4 regions of the Streptomyces chartreusis genome follow, and region 4 is predicted to be linked to each of the others. Evidence: riboswitches for the same ligand, from Rfam matches in the RefSeq annotation. Region 4 holds a riboswitch; each other region holds the start of a gene.

Region 1 (2,189 bases), 2.5 Mb from region 4:
GTGCTGTGTCGGGTGTTCGGGTGGGGTGCCTGCGGCGGCCCGTCGCGCCGGGTGGGGGCTTGCGTAGCGCCTGCGGTTGTGTGGTGGGGCGGGGACGTGCCGGGGGGTGTCCGTCCTCGGTCGGGCGGTTGGCCTGACTTAGGAGGGTGCTGTTTCTTGACGCCCGCCGCTGCGGGCGGACACCCCCCGGCACGTCCCCTCACCGCCGTGGGCGACTGCGGGTACCGCGTGCGTGCCGGGGAAGCGTCCGTTCCTGTCAGGCCGGGCGGACCACGCTGTGGATCGACGACTCTCCGTCGTAGTAGATCGACTCCTCGCGGACGTACGCGCCGGGCTTGGGGGCGTGGATCATCATGCCGTTGCCGATGTAGATGCCCACGTGGGTGACGTCGTCGTAGAAGAAGACCAGGTCGCCGGGCTGGGCGCTGGAGAGGGGGACCGTGGTGCCGGCGTTGACCTGGTCGTAGGTGACGCGGGGGATGTCGACGCCGGCGGCCTTCCAGGCGGCCTGGGTGAGGCCGGAGCAGTCGTAGGAGTCGGGGCCGGTGGCGCCCCAGACGTACGGCTTGCCGATCTGGGAGCGGGCAAAGGCCAGGGTCTTCTCGGCCTTGGTGGCGTACGAGGAGTCCGACGAGTTCGAGGAGTCCGAGGTGCCCGAGTCGGCGGGCGGCTGGGTGCTCTCCTGCTGCTGGGCGGCGGCTGCCGCCTCCTGGCGTTGGCGCTCGGCCGCCGCCTGCTGGCGGGCCAGCTCCGCGGCCTTGCGGGCGGCCTCCTCCTGCTTGCGCTTCTCGATCGCGGCGAGGCGGGCCTTCTCCTCGGCCGTCAGCTTCGAGAGGAGCTCGCGCGCGTCGGAGAGCTTCTGCTGGACGGTGGCCTTGGCCGACTTGAGGTCGTTCTGCGAGTCGGTGAGCGTCTCGAGGCTCTGGGTGGCCTCCCGGCGCTTCTCCATCGTCTCGGACTGCTGGGTGAAGTAGTCGTCGACCGACTCCTTCTGACGGCCGGTCATACGGTCCATCAGCTGGGTCTGGTCGAAGTAGTCCTGCGGGTTGTCCGCCAGGAGGAAGGTCGCCGTGTCGGGGGCCGCGGCGCCGGTGCGGTACTGGGCGGCTGCGTTGCGGCCGAGTTCCTCGCGGGCTTCGTTGAGCTTCTGGGTGCGCTTGGCGACGTCGTCGAGGAGGGTGTCGACGCGCTTGCGCTGCTTCGTGGTCTTGTCCTTGGCCGAGTTGTACTTCTCGGTTGCCGACTCCGCTTGGCGGTAGAGGTCGTCGACCTTCTTCTCGACCTCTTCGAGGCTGGGCTTGTCGTCCGTCGACGGGCTGGCGTTGGCCGTCTGGGACAGCAGGGCCACGGACGTGAGGGCTGCCGTGGCGAGGGCAGGGGTGCGTATGCCTGCTACGCGCGTACCGGCGGGACGCGACTTGCGGTGCGACGCCAAGGGAGGCGACTCCTTCCATATTCCGCCTACCGAGTTAGCTGTCGGGTTCGGGCGGGTGGTTCGGAAGGGTTGCCCTACGGCCGGTCCCCGCGAGGGAAGTCGGGCCGATTCACCCCAAGTTCGGTGGGTCCCCGGCTCCGGTCGCCGTGAGGCGTGCCGGACTCGGCGGAGGCCGTGCGGCCCGGCGTCGTTCGCCGGTGGGGGTCGTACGGCCTGCCCGGCACGGTAGCCAACTCGTGTGGCCCCTGTGAAGGTTGATGTTCGATATGCCCGATACATTTTCGTGACCTTGGTCCCAAACGTAGCGGGCGGTGATTGGTTCGGGGGTGCGTGCGGGGTTTTGGGGGTGGGGGGTGTGTGTGGGTTGATTTGGGCGTGTTGGTGGTTGTCTGGGGTGGTCGGTTGCGGGTTGTGGTGGGGTCGTTGCTGGGGGTGAGGGAGGAAGTGGGGGCTGATTGTCGGGGGTTCGAGGGCGGGGATGTCTCGAGGGTGGGGGCGGGCTGTCAGTGGGGCGGCCTAGACTCGGAGAGCGATGAGCAGCCTCTTTGACGACAGCTTCCTGGCGGACCTCCAGGCCCCTCGGGCCCACGGGGAAGAGCACCCGCCGCCGCCCGAGGACGACCACGCTCCGGAACCGGTTCCGGACGATCTGTTCGGTGGGAAGTTCGACGTGCCACCGGACCGGGACGGCCACTACCGCGACGGCGCCCCGCGGCCGGTCATCGACGCCGCGGCGCTGCTGGAGGGGCTGAAC
Region 2 (2,189 bases), 7.1 Mb from region 4:
ATGGTGTCCGGGCCAGCGGTCTGCGGCGCGGCCGTGGTGACGGTGCCGAGGTACGGGTCCGTGACGGTGGCCGGTGTCGCGGCCGTGGTCAGGGTGCCGAGATAGGGGTCCGTGATGGTGGTCGTCAGGGGGTCGGTCGTCTGGGCTGCCAGTGCGGTCGCCGGCTGGGCCGTGGCGCCGGGCGGGACGGTGGTGAGGTCGGCGGCCGACTGCGCTTGCAGGGCCTGCCAGCGGTCGTCCGCGGAGGGCTGGGCCTGCGTGTTGCCCCACGTGTCGGAGGGCAGCGCCGCGATCGCCGCCGGGGCCGCGCTCTGTCCCGTGGTGTACCCGGACAGCAGCTCGCGGGCCCGGTCGAGCTTGCGCCGGTTCTGCTCCTTGGTCGTCCGCAGCGAGTCCCGCGTCTGCGGATCGGCCGCGGAGTCGACGCCCGGGACGGCTGCGGAGGCCGAGCCGGTCCCCGCCGGCAGGGCGAGGGCGGCCGGCATGACCTGGGTGGCCTGGAGATCCGCCGGAGTCGAGGGCACGGCCGGCAGAGCGGCGACGGGACCGGCGGTCAGCTCGGCGAGCGGAGCCGCCCCGGTGCCGCGACCGGACGTCAACTCCCTGGCCGGCGCGGCCGGCAGGGCCAGCGGTGCTCGACCTGTCGACTCACGTGCCGGGGAGAGGTCCTGCATCGCACGCGCGAGCCTGCGTTCGACGGGACGGTCCGGCGTCCGGTCGCGGGGCAGGGCGGCCGGCACGGTCGGACCGAGCCTTGCGCGCGCCATGTCGAACCACTGCCGGCTGACGTTGTCGAGCGCGGGGTCGCTGCGATTGCCCTCGCTCGCCCGGATCCCGCCGTTCCCCGGCCCGGGGCCCCGCTTGCGCGGCCCGGTCGACGCGGCGCGGGTGGCGTTGAAGGTTCCCGAGTCGGACTCGGCCCGGTCGTACAGGGAGGTGATCCGGCGGCTGACTTCCTCACGGCTGGGTGCCTCGTCCGAGGACGAGGGAGCGGCGCCCGCCGTCTGGCCGAGCAGCGCCACCGAGGTGAGGGCCGCCGACGCGAGTGCGGAGTTGCGCATGCCGGGCAGGCTGAGAGCCCCCGGCCGCGCGGTGCCTTCCGGCGCCATGGGCGACGTACTCCTTCCGTACTCCGCCTACCGAGTTAGCTGACGGGTTCGGGCGGTCGGTCCGGAAGGTGTGCCCTACGGCCTGTGCCCCGAAGGGCAGTCGGCCGATTCACCCCAAGTTCGGTTGGGTCCCCGGCTCCGGTGAACCTCTTTGAGCGCACCGGACTCGGCGGAGGCCGCGCGTCCCGGCGGGGTTCGCCGGAGGTCGTCGTGCGGCCTGATCCGTAACCTAGCCAACTTGTGCGCCTCCCGTGAAGGTTGAGGCGTTAAATGTCCGATACGTATTTGTGACCTGCGACGCTTATGAGGGAGCGGCGGCCCGGTTCACTTCGCGGTGCGTCGGCGCCGCCACGCTTCGTAGTGATCCAGCACCGTCTGCTCGATCGGGCGGTAGGTGATGCCCAGTTCGTTCACGCTGCGGCTGTTGTCGACGCGGAACCGGATGCCGAGGTGTTTTCGGATGTAATCCTGCGTCAGGCCGAAGGCGGGGCCGAGGATCCGTACCGGCCAGTGCGGGAGCGCGGTGCGCGGCAGCCGGACGTCGCGGGGGTGGCGGGTCCGCAGGATGCGGGACATCTCGTGGAACGACGTCATGGTCTCGGCGGCGACGATGTAGCGGCCCTCGGCGTCCGGGTTCTCGGCGGCCGCGATGTGCGCGTCGGCCACGTCACGCACGTCCGCCGTGGTGAAGCTGAAGTCCGGGGCGCCGTAGAAGAAGTAGCCCTGGAACAGCTCCTGGAGCAGGAACAGGCTGCCCGACTCGGAAGCCGGTGTCAGGGAAGGGCCCAGGATCAGGCCGGGGTTGACCGACACCAGGCGCCAGCGGGCCTGGGCCGACTCCGCGTCCCGGGCGGCGCGCTCCGCGAGCGTCTTGGCGTAGTGGTACGGGTTGTTCTCCACCGTGCTGGTGGTGTTGAAGTACCGCTCCGAGAGAACCCCGTCGTCCATCTTCAGGACGTCCGCGTAGTCGCCGAAGATCGTGCCCACGGTGGAGGTGAGCACGAGCCGCTCGACCGTGGGCGTCCGCTCGACGGCCGCCAGCACATTGCGGGTGCCGAGCAGGGCCGGATCCACCATCTC
Region 3 (2,189 bases), 6.9 Mb from region 4:
CCGGGCAAGCGGTTCGCGCTGCCGGGGGCGCGGGTGGTGATCCATCAGCCGGCGCTGACCGAGCCGGTCGAGGGGCAGGCCAGCGATCTGGCGATCCAGGCCGCCGAGCTGACGCGGGTGCGGGCCCGGCTGGAGGAGATGCTCGCCCGGCACACCGGACGCACCCGCGAGCAGGTGGCCGAGGACATCGAACGGGACAAGATCCTCACCGCCCAAGAGGCGCTGGAGTACGGACTGGTGGACCGGATCATCCCCAGCCGCAAGGAGACGCTCGCTCCGCCCACGGGGCGGTGACCGGCCGGTGCTGCCACCCGAATTGCCGCCGCTGCCCGCGTTGACGCGGGCGGAGGGCGAGTTGATCGACCGTTATCTGGACGTCGTGGACCTGCTCGGCCGGATCAACCCTGCGCACCACGGCGACACCTATCGCGGGCTGCGGGCCGCCCAGGCGCTCGTGAGCAGGGCGACCGAGCTGCGGGACGCGCTGGCGCTGATGCACCAGCGCGGTGAGACGGAGCTGCACGCTCCCACGCTGGCGCGTGCGTTGCGCGTGCTGGACGGCGAGCGCCGCACGGCTCGCGTCACGGTGCCCCCGCGCTCCGACAGTTGACGACCCCTACAGCCGGATTCCGGGCGCCCCGGCCCACTGCCGAGGCGTCCGGAACGGAGTTGAAACGGACCGAACGGCGTACCCCCTTTCGGCGTAGTCGGCCCTCCTTCCGTGCGGCCGTCAGGGTTGCGCAACAGGCATGACCGGCAGACGGAATCACGCGCTCCGCCCCTGGTCCGGGACTCCTCGGGTGCCTGGACACTCACCCGAACGGGGGGTCACCCACCCGAACGGGTGAGTGGTGAGTAACACCACAAACCCCCGATTCCGTTGGGTATTTCGCTCATCCGTGCGTCAAGATCCCTGTCTGACGACAAGCCCCCGCCACAGCGGCGGGGCGGTCCGGGCGGACGCCGAGTCCTGCCGCCGCCCGGATGACCGGTCGACAGGAGTGGATCGGCAGGAGTGGAGGACCCGAGCAAGACGGGTCGCCGGAGCGGACGTTCGTTCGATCCGAGCAACCCTTGGGGTGAAGCCGCGGCAACGCGGCCGGGCAACTTCGCCAGCCCGAATCCGACAGGTCATCCTTCTCAGGCGGCTGACGAAGGGTTGCGCATGACTGCGCTCAATCGTGTCCCGTCGCTCATGGTCCGGGCCGGTACGGCTTCGGCTCTCACCATCGCCGCAGTGGGCGGCTCGATAGTGGCACCCGGCTTCACGTCCGAGGCCGAGGCAGCCACGCCGGCGTCGAAGGCACTTCAGGTCGCGGCCTCCAAGAAGGGCTCCCCGTACCGGTGGGGCGCCACGGGCCCGAACCGGTTCGACTGCTCGGGGCTCACGCTGTATTCGTTCAAGAAGGCGGGCAAGAAGCTGCCCCGCACGGCTGCCCAGCAGTACAACAAGACCCGCCACATCTCGGCCAAGAACCGCAAGGCCGGGGACCTGGTGTTCTTCCACTCGGGGTCGTACGTCTACCACGTCGGCATCTACGCCGGGAAGGGAAAGATCTGGCACTCCCCGAAGACCGGGGACGTGGTCAAGCTTCAGAAGATCTGGACCAGGAGCGTCTGGTACGGCCGGGTCAAGTGACCTGCCCGGGGGCGGTGGCGGCACCCTGACGCGCCGTCACCGCCCTCGGGGCCTCACAGGGCGAGCAGCGGCCCCGCGAGCAGGGCCGCGCCGAAGGCCGTCAGTGCGGCGCCGGTGGCGACCGTGACCGCACGTGCGGCGCGCGGCCGGCGCAGCCATCTGCCGAGCCGGTCCACCAGCAGGGCGACCACCTGGAACCACACCAGGGCGATGGCCAGCACGATCATGGCCAGCAGCAGTGTCCGGGGCAGGGCCGGAGCGCCCGCGGGCACGAACTGCGGCAGCACGCTGAGGAACGTGAGGGACGCCTTCGGGTTGAGGGCGTTGGTCACGAAGCCCTGTCGCAGTGGCCGCGCGGTGGACTCCTCGCGCGTGTCAACGACTTCGGTGGGCCGCTGCCGCAGGGTCTGCACGCCCAGGTACAGCACATAGACGCCGCCGACCAGCTGGAGCGCGCGGAACAGCGCCGGTACGGCGGCCAGGACCGCCGCCACGCCGACGACCGCCATCGTCACGTGCACCAGCAGCCCCGCGCCGATCCCGAGCGCAC
Region 4 (2,189 bases):
CATCCAGCACGGCTTCAGCCAGATCCACCCGGCCCGGGCCATGGCCGCCTGGGTCACCGACAGCCCGAACGCCATGCTCAACCACCGTGCCAGCTCGCTGCGCTTCCGCTTCGTGAGCGCGATGGCCGGGGTGCTCGGGGTCGGCGGCGACCTCGCGCGGTGGACCGAGGAGGAGCTCGCCGAGGCCGGGGAGTGGGTGACGCTCTACAAGGAGATCCGGCCCCTGGTGCAGCGCGGCGACCTGTACCGGTTGCGGCCTCCGCGGGGCGGGCTGAGCGCGGTGCAGTACGTGCTCGGGGGCGAAACGGTCGTTCTGGCCTGGCTCCAGGCGCAGAGCTACGGCGAGCCTCTTCCGGCGCTCCGGCTGCGGGGTCTGGATCCGACAGCTGCGTATCAATGCCTTGAAACGGGCGAAATTCACCGAGGGGCCGTATTGGTGCATCACGGACTGCGGGCCGGCTTGAAGGGTGACCTCGATGCGGCAGTTATTCGCCTCCGTCGCATCTAGGTGATCTGTCCGAATTGGCGTCTTCATTCCAACTCGCTCTGCAATAAAGAAAGCTGGAGCAGTGTCACGTGAGGAGCGTCATAGCCGTGACGGTGCGTCGCCCGTCATGTCCACGTAATTCATAGGCTTTTCAAGGGGCTTTGAGTCGGACGACAGTCCCATATTTCACGCACGGTGACGGCTAATTCCCACAAGGGATCAACAGGAACGCATTCGGACGGAACCTCTCACTTGTTCCCATGCGTCTTCCTCGCTTACGTTCGCCACCAATCCGGACGGACGCCCAATCCTGCCGCCGCTCGGATTCCGCGCAAACTCACCCGTGCACGGCAGGAGCGGGGGACCCACAGGTACAACCGCCTGTTCCGGTCTCCGGAACGGCTAGGGGTCAAGTCGCGCCACGGCGCGGCCGGGCATCTCCAGCCCGCACCCGACAGCTCACCTCGCAGGCGCCGGAGAGGAATTCGTCATGCCCGCGAAGGGTAAGCATCGCCGTCCGAAGTCCCTGCGCTTCACCCGCTCCATCGCCGTCGCCGGAACCGGTGGCGCCGCTCTCGCTCTTCCCCTCATGGGAGCCACCGGCGCCCACGCCGCTCCCTCGCAGTCCGTTTCGGAAAAGGCCGTTCAGTCCCTTCCGATCGCCGGCCAGAAGGCCGCCGACAAGAAGGCCGCCCAGAAGAAGGCGGACGTGCGGACCTATTCGGTGAAGGTCGGCGATTACCTTTCGAAGATCGCCGACGAGCAGAACGTCAGCGGTGGCTGGAAGAAGCTCTACGCCGACAACCGTGAGGCCGTCGGCTCCGACCCGTCGCTGATCCACCCGGGTCTCAAGCTCGCCGTCGGCGGCAAGAAGGCCGCGACGACCGCCCCCAAGTCGTCGCCCTCCAAGCCCTCTTCGGCGTCCAAGTCGTCCGCGAAGGACTCGTCCGCCGCGAAGCCCGCCGCGCCGAAGAAGGCGACCGCGGCCGCCGAGACCACCAGCACCGTCAACGGCTTCTCCGCCCCGCTGTCCGGCGCCTCCCTCGGCACCGGCTACAAGGTCGCGGGCAGCATGTGGTCCAGCGGCTACCACACCGGCGTCGACTTCGCCGCCGCCACCGGCACCCCGCTGAAGGCGGTCGGCGCGGGCACCGTCGTCTCGGCCGGCTGGGGCGGCGCGTACGGCAACCAGGTCGTCATCCAGCTCGCCGACGGTTACTACGCCCAGTACGCCCACCTGTCCTCGCTCTCGGTCTCCAGCGGCCAGACCGTGACCGCGGGCCAGCAGATCGGCCTCTCCGGCGCGACCGGCAACGTCACCGGCCCGCACCTGCACTTCGAGATCCGCACCACGCCGGACTACGGCTCGGACGTGGACCCGGTCGCCTACCTGCGCGCCAAGGGTGTCGCCATCGGCTGACGCGGCGCCACGCCAGAACCACCTGCCTGACACACGGCCGAAGGCCGGACCCCGATCCCCGGGTCCGGCCTTCGGTATGTTGCGCCCACAACACCCCTGTTCAAAGGGTTATTCCACGTTTGGTGAACACTTTAGGAGTGGCTTATCTCACCGATCGTCAACCCTTTCCTACGGTCGCGTAGGTCACATTCGAAGGTGAATCATGGGCCGATGTGGCAGACGATTCGAAGAGTGACAGCAGTGCAGTGATCGGGTCGTACGTTGCGGTGGGGGACAGCTTCA

What was found. A riboswitch is a leader RNA that binds a small molecule or an ion and turns the genes downstream of it on or off. The one in region 4 is predicted to bind cyclic di-AMP.
Region 1: linked by a shared signal. The riboswitch ahead of CP983_RS16880 (C40 family peptidase) and the one ahead of CP983_RS06365 (LysM peptidoglycan-binding domain-containing M23 family metallopeptidase) in region 4 are both predicted to bind cyclic di-AMP.
Region 2: linked by a shared signal. The riboswitch ahead of CP983_RS38085 (C40 family peptidase) and the one ahead of CP983_RS06365 (LysM peptidoglycan-binding domain-containing M23 family metallopeptidase) in region 4 are both predicted to bind cyclic di-AMP.
Region 3: linked by a shared signal. The riboswitch ahead of CP983_RS37230 (C40 family peptidase) and the one ahead of CP983_RS06365 (LysM peptidoglycan-binding domain-containing M23 family metallopeptidase) in region 4 are both predicted to bind cyclic di-AMP.

Annotation. Positions count from the first base shown of each region.
Region 1 covers NZ_CP023689.1:3,994,458-3,996,646, reverse strand. Annotated here, with positions in the region: gene CP983_RS16880 (C40 family peptidase) at 257-1,435, opposite strand; cyclic di-AMP (ydaO/yuaA leader) riboswitch at 1,444-1,613, opposite strand; gene pcrA (DNA helicase PcrA) at 1,968-2,189, shown strand, end outside.
Region 2 covers NZ_CP023689.1:8,592,401-8,594,589, forward strand. Annotated here, with positions in the region: gene CP983_RS38085 (C40 family peptidase) at 1-1,109, opposite strand, end outside; cyclic di-AMP (ydaO/yuaA leader) riboswitch at 1,118-1,291, opposite strand; gene CP983_RS38090 (NAD-dependent epimerase/dehydratase family protein) at 1,434-2,189, opposite strand, start outside.
Region 3 covers NZ_CP023689.1:8,400,644-8,402,832, reverse strand. Annotated here, with positions in the region: gene CP983_RS37240 (ATP-dependent Clp protease proteolytic subunit) at 1-294, shown strand, start outside; gene CP983_RS37235 (hypothetical protein) at 302-610, shown strand; cyclic di-AMP (ydaO/yuaA leader) riboswitch at 1,030-1,162, shown strand; gene CP983_RS37230 (C40 family peptidase) at 1,166-1,639, shown strand; gene CP983_RS37225 (LysE family translocator) at 1,693-2,189, opposite strand, start outside.
Region 4 covers NZ_CP023689.1:1,534,776-1,536,964, reverse strand. Annotated here, with positions in the region: gene CP983_RS06370 (alpha-galactosidase) at 1-508, shown strand, start outside; cyclic di-AMP (ydaO/yuaA leader) riboswitch at 808-973, shown strand; gene CP983_RS06365 (LysM peptidoglycan-binding domain-containing M23 family metallopeptidase) at 978-1,907, shown strand; gene CP983_RS06360 (SGNH/GDSL hydrolase family protein) at 2,153-2,189, shown strand, end outside.